DNA from 3 places in the Cytobacillus sp. FSL H8-0458 genome. Region 2 is predicted to be linked to each of the others. Evidence: riboswitches for the same ligand, from Rfam matches in the RefSeq annotation. Region 2 holds a riboswitch; each other region holds the start of a gene.
What was found. Region 2 has a riboswitch for S-adenosylmethionine ahead of NYE23_RS17545 (LLM class flavin-dependent oxidoreductase). Riboswitches for the same ligand answer to the same signal wherever they lie in the genome.
Positions count from the first base shown of each region.

Region 1: it holds a riboswitch for S-adenosylmethionine, as region 2 does, so the genes downstream of both, NYE23_RS14945 (homoserine dehydrogenase) here and NYE23_RS17545 (LLM class flavin-dependent oxidoreductase) in region 2, are expected to answer to the same signal.
Region 3: it holds a riboswitch for S-adenosylmethionine, as region 2 does, so the genes downstream of both, NYE23_RS13180 (2,3-diketo-5-methylthiopentyl-1-phosphate enolase) here and NYE23_RS17545 (LLM class flavin-dependent oxidoreductase) in region 2, are expected to answer to the same signal.

Region 1 is NZ_JBBOBR010000001.1:3,055,032-3,058,308, reverse strand. Features, by position in the region: gene NYE23_RS14955 (general stress protein) at 26-637, opposite strand; gene NYE23_RS14950 (NUDIX hydrolase) at 847-1,485, shown strand; SAM riboswitch class I at 1,563-1,664, shown strand; gene NYE23_RS14945 (homoserine dehydrogenase) at 1,774-2,991, shown strand; gene NYE23_RS14940 (hypothetical protein) at 3,053-3,247, opposite strand.
Region 2 is NZ_JBBOBR010000001.1:3,547,880-3,551,156, forward strand. Features, by position in the region: gene NYE23_RS17540 (ATP-grasp domain-containing protein) at 1-394, opposite strand, end outside; gene NYE23_RS17545 (LLM class flavin-dependent oxidoreductase) at 410-1,459, opposite strand; SAM riboswitch class I at 1,567-1,670, opposite strand; gene NYE23_RS17550 (hypothetical protein) at 2,007-2,579, shown strand; gene NYE23_RS17555 (S-Ena type endospore appendage) at 2,757-3,101, opposite strand; gene NYE23_RS17560 (S-Ena type endospore appendage) at 3,153-3,277, opposite strand, start outside.
Region 3 is NZ_JBBOBR010000001.1:2,702,925-2,706,201, forward strand. Features, by position in the region: gene NYE23_RS13175 (2-hydroxy-3-keto-5-methylthiopentenyl-1-phosphate phosphatase) at 1-633, opposite strand, end outside; gene NYE23_RS13180 (2,3-diketo-5-methylthiopentyl-1-phosphate enolase) at 626-1,858, opposite strand; SAM riboswitch class I at 1,944-2,047, opposite strand; gene NYE23_RS13185 (pyridoxal phosphate-dependent aminotransferase) at 2,119-3,277, opposite strand, start outside.

The sequences.
Region 1 (3,277 bases), 490 kb from region 2:
AGCCCCCTTTTCCGGGGGGCCGATGCTATTTAAGCCTGTCCTTAGTAAGCTGTTCATCCCAATTTAGTTCAGCGCTGGTTTTCATCTCTGCTGACTTGGGTGAATCCGGTACACGACTATGATTCTCTTTGACACAGCATGTATCAGCAGATTTATCTGCCAGTGTTTTGATATCCGATTCATGGACAACCTCCCGGGCTGAAGCGCTCTCTAAATATCCTTCAGAGTTTTCGGCAGTGACCCTCTGATTGTCATGCGAGGAGTCAGGATACTTCCCATAATAGTCAGCGATTAAAACATATTTTCCGTCAAAAACCATGCTTGCGTAATGATCCAGGTCATGTTCATCGAACCGTGTACCATCTTTTTTATCGGGATCAATTCCTGAACTTGTGGCCGGATCTTCCCCCATGAAAAGAGCTTTAACTGAATCAAGAAAACGCTGATTCCCCAGCTCCTGGGATCCGACTATTCGCAAGTTCACTCCGTAATTGTCTGCAAAGCTTTCAAGATTTGCTCCATCCTTTGAGACGATCACCAGATTTTTCTTCTGATACCCATTTGACCCTGCACCTTCAATGGCGTCTTTAAGCTCTTGCTGTGTATCGTATCCGCCTATTAATATATTCTTCTTCATATTTTTCACTCCCAGTGTATTATGATATTTTTTTATTTTCCCTGAATTGCAGGCGGGGAAACTTTCTTTTACTTTTGAAGGACAGGAAGCAATAGCATATAGTCCTGAATCTTTATATGGCATAAGCCGTATATATTAATAAAATGCAAAGAATACAGTATGATAAAGATATAATTGCTGAATTGGATTGCTGCTGGAGGTGGGCAGATATGGAAATTGAGAAACTGGCTAAAAGGCTAAGGAACAGAACCCCCATCATTTTGGGGAGTGAGCGATTTTCGAAGTTCGCTATTTTGCTTCCGCTTGTTGAAATCAATAATGAGGTACATGTCCTTTTTGAAGTGCGTTCATTAAAAATGAGAAGGCAGCCTGGGGAGGTATGTTTCCCCGGCGGAAGGATAGATCCGGAAGATAGGGATGAAGAGCATACGGCCATCCGTGAAACCTCTGAGGAACTCGGTGTGGGCGAAGACAGCATCACCGATGTTTCCCCGTTGGATTACATGATTTCCTTCGGTCAAATAATTTACCCTTATGCAGGCATTATCCAAAATCCGGACAAGATTGTGCCGAACCCTGCTGAAGTAGAAGAGGTTTTTACCGTTCCCCTTTCATTCCTTAAAAAAGTAAAACCGGAAACGTATCACGTGAATTTTAAGGTAGAGCCAGAAGAAAATTTTCCTTTTGACTTGATTGCCGGAGGTGAAAATTACAATTGGCAGACTAGAAGAGCGGAAGAAGTATTTTACTATTTCCAGGATAAGGTTATCTGGGGGCTGACTGCCAGAATTCTTAAGCATTTTCTTGAGATCATAACGGAAGATTTTAATGAAAGTGAAAGCGTTTGAAGAAAATAATTTTTCAAAAAAGGTTGACGCAGTCCTTATAAATGTTTATGATTCATATAAATTGAATACTTAGAAACTTCTTATCAAGAGAGGCGGAGGGACTGACCCTAAGAAGCCTCGGCAACCAGCATTTATGCACGGTGCCAAATTCAGAGGAATACATTTTCCGAAGATAAGAAGGCGGAATGAACGGAATATAAATTCAAACCCCTTCTTGTCTGTAATGGACGGTAGGGGTTTTTTGTTTTTACGGCAGGCACTAAAAATTTTATCCAGGGGGAATGAGTAATGTCAGTGATCACGATCGGGCTATTGGGGTTTGGAACTGTTGGAAAAGGAGTGTATGAAACAATCAGAAAGCATCAGGGAAGGCTTCAGGCGATACTCGGGAAAGAAGTAAAGGTTTCCGCCATCCTGGTCAAAAATGTGAATAAACATTCTTTGCCTGATGATGAGGTGCTATTAACAGATGACTTTCAGGAGATTATTGAGCTTCCAAAGCTTGATGTCGTAATTGATGCCATTGTTGGCAGGGAACCGGGCTATACGTATTTGCGCCAGGCAATATCGAGAGGATGCCATGTCATTACAGCAAATAAAGAGATGTTTGCATTCCATGGAAGTGAGCTTGGGAGGCTTGCAAAAGAAAAGAATGTATCACTGGGATTTGAAGCAACAGTCGGCGGCGGAATCCCCATCATTCAGACCATCAGGCAGCTGCTGAATGCCAACAGAATTGAACGGATTGAAGGAATTTTAAATGGCACATCCAATTTCATTTTGACAAGTATGCGCGAGGAGAACTTATCATTTGAAGAAGCATTGAGAATCGCTCAGGAAAAAGGCTATGCAGAAGCCGATCCTAAAAATGATATCGAAGGATATGACGCCTTTTACAAAGCGGTTGTTTTGAGCGAGCTTGTATTCGGGAAAGCGCCGGCACAGGAATACTCTGTTAGAGAAGGCATTACTGATATTACGATTGAGCAAATCCGTTTGGCTGAATCGCTGGGCCTGAAATTCAAACATGCAGCATCGATTCAGAAGGAAAAAGATTCTGTCCGCTGTACAGTAAAGCCGGTTCTGACAGGTGAATCTCATCCTCTATACAGAGTAGAAGGCGTGCAGAATGCCGTTTCAATTGATGCGGATATTGTCGGGAATATCAGCCTGCAGGGTCCTGGAGCAGGTATGTTCCCGACAGCGAGTGCGATTATTGAAGATTTAATTCATGTGGGAAAAGCCGATTTTCCTTCAGCATTTGAGGAAGCTGCATCGGAAGAAACTATACCTGACCAGCCGCTCTGGGTTATATTGGGTGATGCAGAGCAAACAGAGCTGCCTGGGGGAGTTGAAATCGTCAGCGAAGTGTCAGAAAAGGCCCTGATCGTTAAGGCATCTGCAGAAGCTGTGTCATTATTAGACAGATCCGATTGGAAGGCTTATCAAGTGCTTGGAGATTATGCACATACGGCAGGGAAGTATAAGCAGGTACAGCCGGTCTAAAAAACAGAAGGGGCAAGCTTTTGAGCTGCCCCTTCTAAAGTATGTTTAGAGATGGTGTATACTAAGCCTGCTGTTTATTAAATAAAGGATTATTTAATCCGGAATACAGGTCTTTAACATGAACTGTTACTATCTTAGCGCCAATCTGGACATGGACCATATTATCAAAAACAGCTGTTACCAGGCCGTTTAATGAAACATTCGCACCAATATTTAGATCTTTGCCGGGAGATTTAACATTTTTCTTGTTTGCCATCGTAACACCATCCCATTCCATTTTATTGAA
Region 2 (3,277 bases):
GTCCGGCAAATGCTTCGGCTGCCTTTAGGATATTTTGTTTTCCAACAGCTGCAATTGTTTTTGGAGTCCTCACACCAGATTTATTTAACTCCAAGTATTGTAAAACCTTACTTACTTCAAGCTTTAAAGCGCTCGTTCCATTAATCACCGTACGGCCATGTGCTTCAAGCCAGGCCAATACTTGTCCGGAAAATTCAGCCGCAAAACGGTGGTCACGTGTATGAGAAGAAGCACTCATCCGGCTATAGAAAATACCTTCCGGCGGTTCTGACGATAAATCCAACGTTCCTTCATCTAAATGCCATTCCTCATAAGGAACACCCAACTCCTCCAATCTTTTTGAAAGATGGACTGTCCACTCACTATTTTCATGTATTACATAAACCTTGCTCATTATTCAGGCCCCTTTCTAGCTCTTTATTAAACTGCGTTTTTGTTCCACTAATGGCATTACCGTCTTTGCGAAGCGTTGCATTTCCTCCAGCTGAGGTGAGAATTGCAGCAACAGCAAGTCTAGGCCAGCTTCTTCAAATTGCAGAATCCGGTCAGCAATTTGCTCTGGTGTTCCTACTAAATTTGGACGCAAACCTCTATTGGAAACAGAGTAATCCTGCAGCTGAATCTGCTGCTCCAGATGTGACTTTGTCGTGAAGTCCTTAAAGCCGGCATAACCGCTGGAATCCTTCACAGCCGTGATTTTTTCAAGCTCAGCGAGAGCCTCTTCTTCTGTCTCACGGCAAATAACATACGCAGCCATTCCGAAAGAACTGAATGGTGCATTTCCCGTTTGTTCACGCCGGGCCTTCATTTCTCCTATTTTCCGGTCAATCTCTTCAACTGTTCCTCCGTGCATGACATAAGCATCACATTTTTCTGCAATGGTCTGCTTGCCTTTTTCACTTTCACCGCCTGCATAAAGAATGGGGTTAGGCCGTTGAACAGGCTTCGGTGCAAGCTTCGTTTCTTTTAAGTCGTAAAATTGGCCAGAAAAGCTGAAGGTATCTTCTGTCCATAAGCCTTTCAGAACATTAATGAACTCCTCGGTGCGGGCATAACGCTCATCATGTTCTGTAAAAATACCGCCATATTGACGCGCTTCTTCGGCCCACCAGGCAGAAACCATGTTTAGAGTAAAACGGCCTTTGCTGATTTGATCAATATTGGCAGCCATTTTTGCTGCTACTGCTGGATTATGAAAACCGGGGCGAACCGCGGTCATAATTTCAATTTTTTCCGTCACTGCGGCAAGCGCGGCAGCCGTAGACCAGGCTTCAAGAGAATCATGGTCCGGTCCTTTAATATCATTTAAAAATAATTCCGCGATTAACGTAGTCGAGTATCCCCATTTTTCAGCCGACTGAATGACATTTTTAGCATACTCAAAGGTTGGCGGCATATTTTCGTCTTCCACATTCCGCAGCCATCCTCCAAAAATCGGCAGCCAGAAACCATATTTCAATTTTCTTCTCTCCCTAACTTTCGAATATCTACTTTTCTTATCATTTAAGTAGGATTTATAAACAACTAAAAAACTCTCCTCCTAAGAAGAGAGTTTTTTATACTCTCTTCTCATCTTTCAAGCGATTCGCTTGCTGGAATTGGCACAGTATTCATCAGAACCTGCTGCCGAGGCTTCAAAGGGCCAGTCCCTCCACCTCTCTTGATAAGAAGAAAAAACTATTCAGCTTTTTAATATTTAAAGTGATAATAATTTAAATAGATCAAATTGTCAATTAAATATTTCTAAGCTCTAAATATTTTCAATAAGAATCGAAGAATGGTACTTGTCCCCACTGACTTTAAAGCTTCTGCAGAAGTGTAATCAGGCACCTATTTTAAAAGTCATGCACGGTTAGACTTTTCCTGCTTAATTTATGTACTGTAAAAAATACTTTCAAAATACAGTATGAGACCAAGAGTCTTCTGACAGTATGCCATGTTGTGAATATTTTCCTGTTTTAGAGCTAAAATATCCTTAAATATACTTTATAAGGGTGACTCGGTAAATGCCGGATAAGCGACTTGAGCAATTTGATCATATAGTGAGAATGGGAAAAGAAGGGCAAGAGGCTTTAAATAAGTATTGGTTGGACTTTGAGCTGTATACTTCATTTGAATACTGGTTAATGGCAGCACTTCTTATAGGTCCTCTTATCTACCTATTTTTTAAAATCGATAAAAACAAAATTTTTTTCTTTGGCTTCTATGGTTACAGTATTCATGTAATATTCGGATATATTGACCTGTTTGCGAAAAATTCAGGACACTTAAACTATCCTTTTCCAGTGATCCCCATGCTGCCAGGGTTATCCCTTGATTCGAGTTTCGTTCCGGTTACTTTTATGCTTGTTTACCAATGGACGATAAACCGGAAAAAGAATTACTATCTATACATGATCATTACCTCTGCGGTTATGGCATTTATCTTTAAGCCGGTTCTGGTCGGAATAGGGCTAATGAGACTTTATGGAAACACAAATTATATCTATCTATTTGCTGGTTATTTAATTGTCATTACGATAGCTAAATTTATCACGAGTGTGTTTTTGTGGACAGAGGCTAAATACAAAAAAGGATAAATGAATTTTCCAAAGGGTTCATTATAGAGGCGATCGTTCATCCGGATCCATTCGAGACTCAATCTAAGGGTTGATATGATTGTGAATATGAGGGGTCCAATCAGCAAAGCAGATTATTGGCTGGACCCCTTTAAGAACTCGAATCTTTATCTTTTAGGTATTTAGAGAAAATAAATATTAACCCAAGATACGCTTATATAAATTAATACAAAATTTCCCGCTTGTACCAGCCGGTGCATTAATTCGAAACTCATTTGGATTATTTTCGGATGTTGAAACTGAATTTCCTGGCGGTACATTTAGCGTTCCAATGACAGTACCTGCACTATTTAACACTTCACCAACTATGACACCCGTTCCAGAATTGAAAATTTCAAAGGTCCCCTGAAAATAATCATTGATATCCGGTGCTTGCCATGCAATATAATTATTAAGCGGCCCTGCTAAGTTCCCGCAAATTTTCTCTTGAAATATTTTCCCTTCCGGGCAGCAGCAGCAATTTGCGCTGGATGATCCACACATTACACATTTCTCCTTTTAAATCATTTTTCTAATTTCGGCGGTTTCATCTTTTTACGCAAGTATTCGTTTGTACAGTACAATACACCATTTTCCTGAAGTACCTGGCTGCGCACCTGGCTGCCCAACAGTTTGAACGATAAAGATTGTTGGATTGTTAAATGAAACTGCTCTGCTGT
Region 3 (3,277 bases), 840 kb from region 2:
GGCCTTAATGCAATCATAGAATGTTTCAAAGGAGTTATGCTTAAGGTTCAACTCTTTGCTTTTTTTCAAGAGCAAGTCTCTTGCAATGACAAAGTCCGCCAGTTTTGCAGCCTCAAGGTCGGTTATTGAATCACCGATTACCACTTTCACTGTGTCCTCATCCTCTAATTTCCTCATAATGGAAGGCTTGCAGCAGCCGCAATTATTATCGCATTTTTGATCACAGCTATGGGGCCATAAGATTTTTATGGTATCGCCGCTAAAATCGGAACTATTGCAGAACACTGCTTCAAAGGGTCCATACTTGTCCAGAACGGGAGCCACAAAAAAATCTATGCCCCCGCTTACTATATAAAGCGGTATATCTTCTTCTGCCAGATAATCGACAAATGTCTGAAATCCCTCTCTTACTTTTGCATTTTCTAATACGAAATCTGTGAGTTCAGCTTTCAGATTGCTTGGGAGAAGGGAAAACATCTTTCCCACTCCCTCTTTAATAGAAATTTCCTGCTGCAGAACTTGATTTTTAATCCCTTCCCATTGGGAGGGAGCAAAATGCTTCATAATATTGATGATGTTATCTTTTTCGGTAATAGTTCCATCAAAGTCGCAAAAAACCGTTATTTTAGCCATTCTTTACAGCCACCTCTTTGTACCCCCACAAATCAATCGCTCTTTTTAATTCAGGAAGGTCTGTTCGAGCATCGGCCAAAGAAGCTCCCTTTAAAGTCAAATCAATCGCCTGGCGGAATGCCAAACCGCCTCCTCTTGCCCCATCCGGATGCCCGTGTACGCCGCCTCCGGCATTGACTACACTGTTTATTCCGAAGTCTTCAAAAAGCAAAGGCACTAAACCCGGATGGATGCCGGCTGAGGGAACCGGAAAAGCTCTTTTGCAGAAATCATCCGCTGTCAGGCTATCCGCAATTGATAGAGCCTGTGTTTTTTCAAGGGCAACTGTCCCATAAGGTGATGGGAATAGAGACAAGTCAGCTCCTGCATACCTGAGCAGTTTGCCTAAAAGCAAAGGATAGGAGATTCCATAAATACTTGAAGCTGAGAGGGCTCCGCTAACTGCAGGATGTGCCATGATAGGCAGTTCAATCTCATTATCTTCCCTTAAAGACTGTAATACATCGAGCCCATAAGAGAATACATTGAAGAGAAGCAGATCAGCCCCAAGACTGGATGCCTTTCTTGCCTTATCTTTTAATTCAAACGATCTGCCTGTTAAATTGACAGCATATAAGGTCCGATGGCCTGTTTCCTCATAAACCTGACTTAACACCTTTTTTCCTTCTTTTATCCGCGCTTCTAACGGTGTTAGGCTGTTTTCAAATAAAATCTCATCGTCTTTCACAAGATCTATGCCGCCCATGGCCTGTTCCCGCAGCTGTGAAGTCAAAAAATCCATATCTTTGCCGAGCACTCCTTTGAAGATGCTCATCAGTAGAGGTCTGTCATATACATTTAATTTTCCCCTCAGCCCTTCAATCCCAAATCGAGGTCCGGGGAAAAAACTTTTTAGTTCATTGGAAAATTGTAAATCCAGCAGTTTAATCTTTCCGTCCAGTGACAGTTTACCAAAGACTGTTGTTAATATTGCCGGTAAATCCGGACTAAAATTTACAGCAGGATAGGCGATCTTAATAATCGCAGCTGTTTCCCTGCTTTCTGCATCTCTTGTAAAGGTTTCAACAGAAACGACCCTGCCTTTATGCTTCTCCAGCTGCTGCTTTTCAAGCTCCGGCAGATGGGTCCATGATCCCACTGTTAAACCTAAAGCGATTTCCTCCGCTTTTTTCTCCGGATTATGTTTTTCATCATGTACAAGGTACGCTGCAATAATTTCACTCATGAATCTTCTTCCTTTCAATATCAAAGAATGAAAAAAATAAAAAACCTCTTCAAATAAGAAGAGGTTAGCATAGCAATCTAACATCTTCTTATCTTTCAGCTATAAGCTGCAAGATTTAGCACCGTGCTTAAGTTTAAGTCGGTTGCCGGGCTTCATAGGGCTAGTCCCTCCGCCTGCTCTTGATAAGAAAACGAAATCAATTATTCAGTTAATTTAGAAATTTAATTAGAATTATGACAGTGCTTAATACTTTTGTCAATTTAATTTTTGAAAAAATTTAAATTTTGTATTCGCCCTACCGCTTCTTTAAGTCTTTCTTCGGATGTCAGCAAACCGGCTCTCACAAATCCTTCTCCAAACTGGCCGAACCCATTGCCTGGTGCAACTGCAATATGCGCTTTTTCCAGCAGATACTCAGCAAACTCTTCAGATGTAAATGATTCCGGGACCTTAAGCCATGCAAAAAAAGAGCCCTTAGGAGCTTGTACATCCCACCCAATTTCCCTGAGGCCGGAAATGAAAGTATTTCGTCTGGATTCGTAGATCGAATTCAACTCTTTTACACAATCCTGGGAGCCTGACAGAGCAGCTGCTGCAGCTTCCTGAACAGCTCCAAACAAGCTGACGTAAAGATGATCCTGCATCAGGTTCAGTGCTGCAATAACGCTTGCATTTCCAACTGCAAACCCTACTCTCCAGCCAGCCATATTAAAGGTCTTAGATAGTGTATAAATTTCAATTCCAACCTCTTTTGCACCTTCTGCCTGAAGAAAACTTACAGGTCTTTTTCCGTCAAATCCAATTCCGCCATATGCAAAGTCATGAACGATGCATATGGCGTGGCTTCGGCTTATTTCAACTGTTTTCTGAAAAAAATCTATGTTTGCCACTGCTCCAGTAGGGTTATTTGGATAATTAAGAAACATCAATTTGGCTGAATTAAGCTCCTCAGCTGACAATTCAGTGTATACAGGCAAGAAGTTATTTTCCTCTCTCAGAGGCATTGTCACCATTTTTGCTTTAGCCAGCGCAACTCCTGACCAATAATCAGGATATCCCGGGTCCGGAACCAATACGCTGTCCCCGGGATTTAAAAGGCATTGAGGGATTTCAACAAGTCCTGCTTTGCCTCCAAAAAGGATGGCTATTTCAGTATCGGGATCCAAATCTACATCATATTCCCTTTTATAAAAGTCAGCTGCTGCCTTTTTTAAATACGGGTAACCCTGAAAAGGAGAATACTTATGGTTTTGAGGGTTTTCAGCTGCACTTTGAAGACGCTTGACAATATGCTCCGGGGTAGGCAGATCAGGATTTCCCTGTCCCAGATTGATGACATCATGACCCTGTTCAAGCTTATTACCCACCTTAGCTGTCAAAGAGGCAAAAAACTGTTTAGGCAGACTTTTTAAAAGTGCT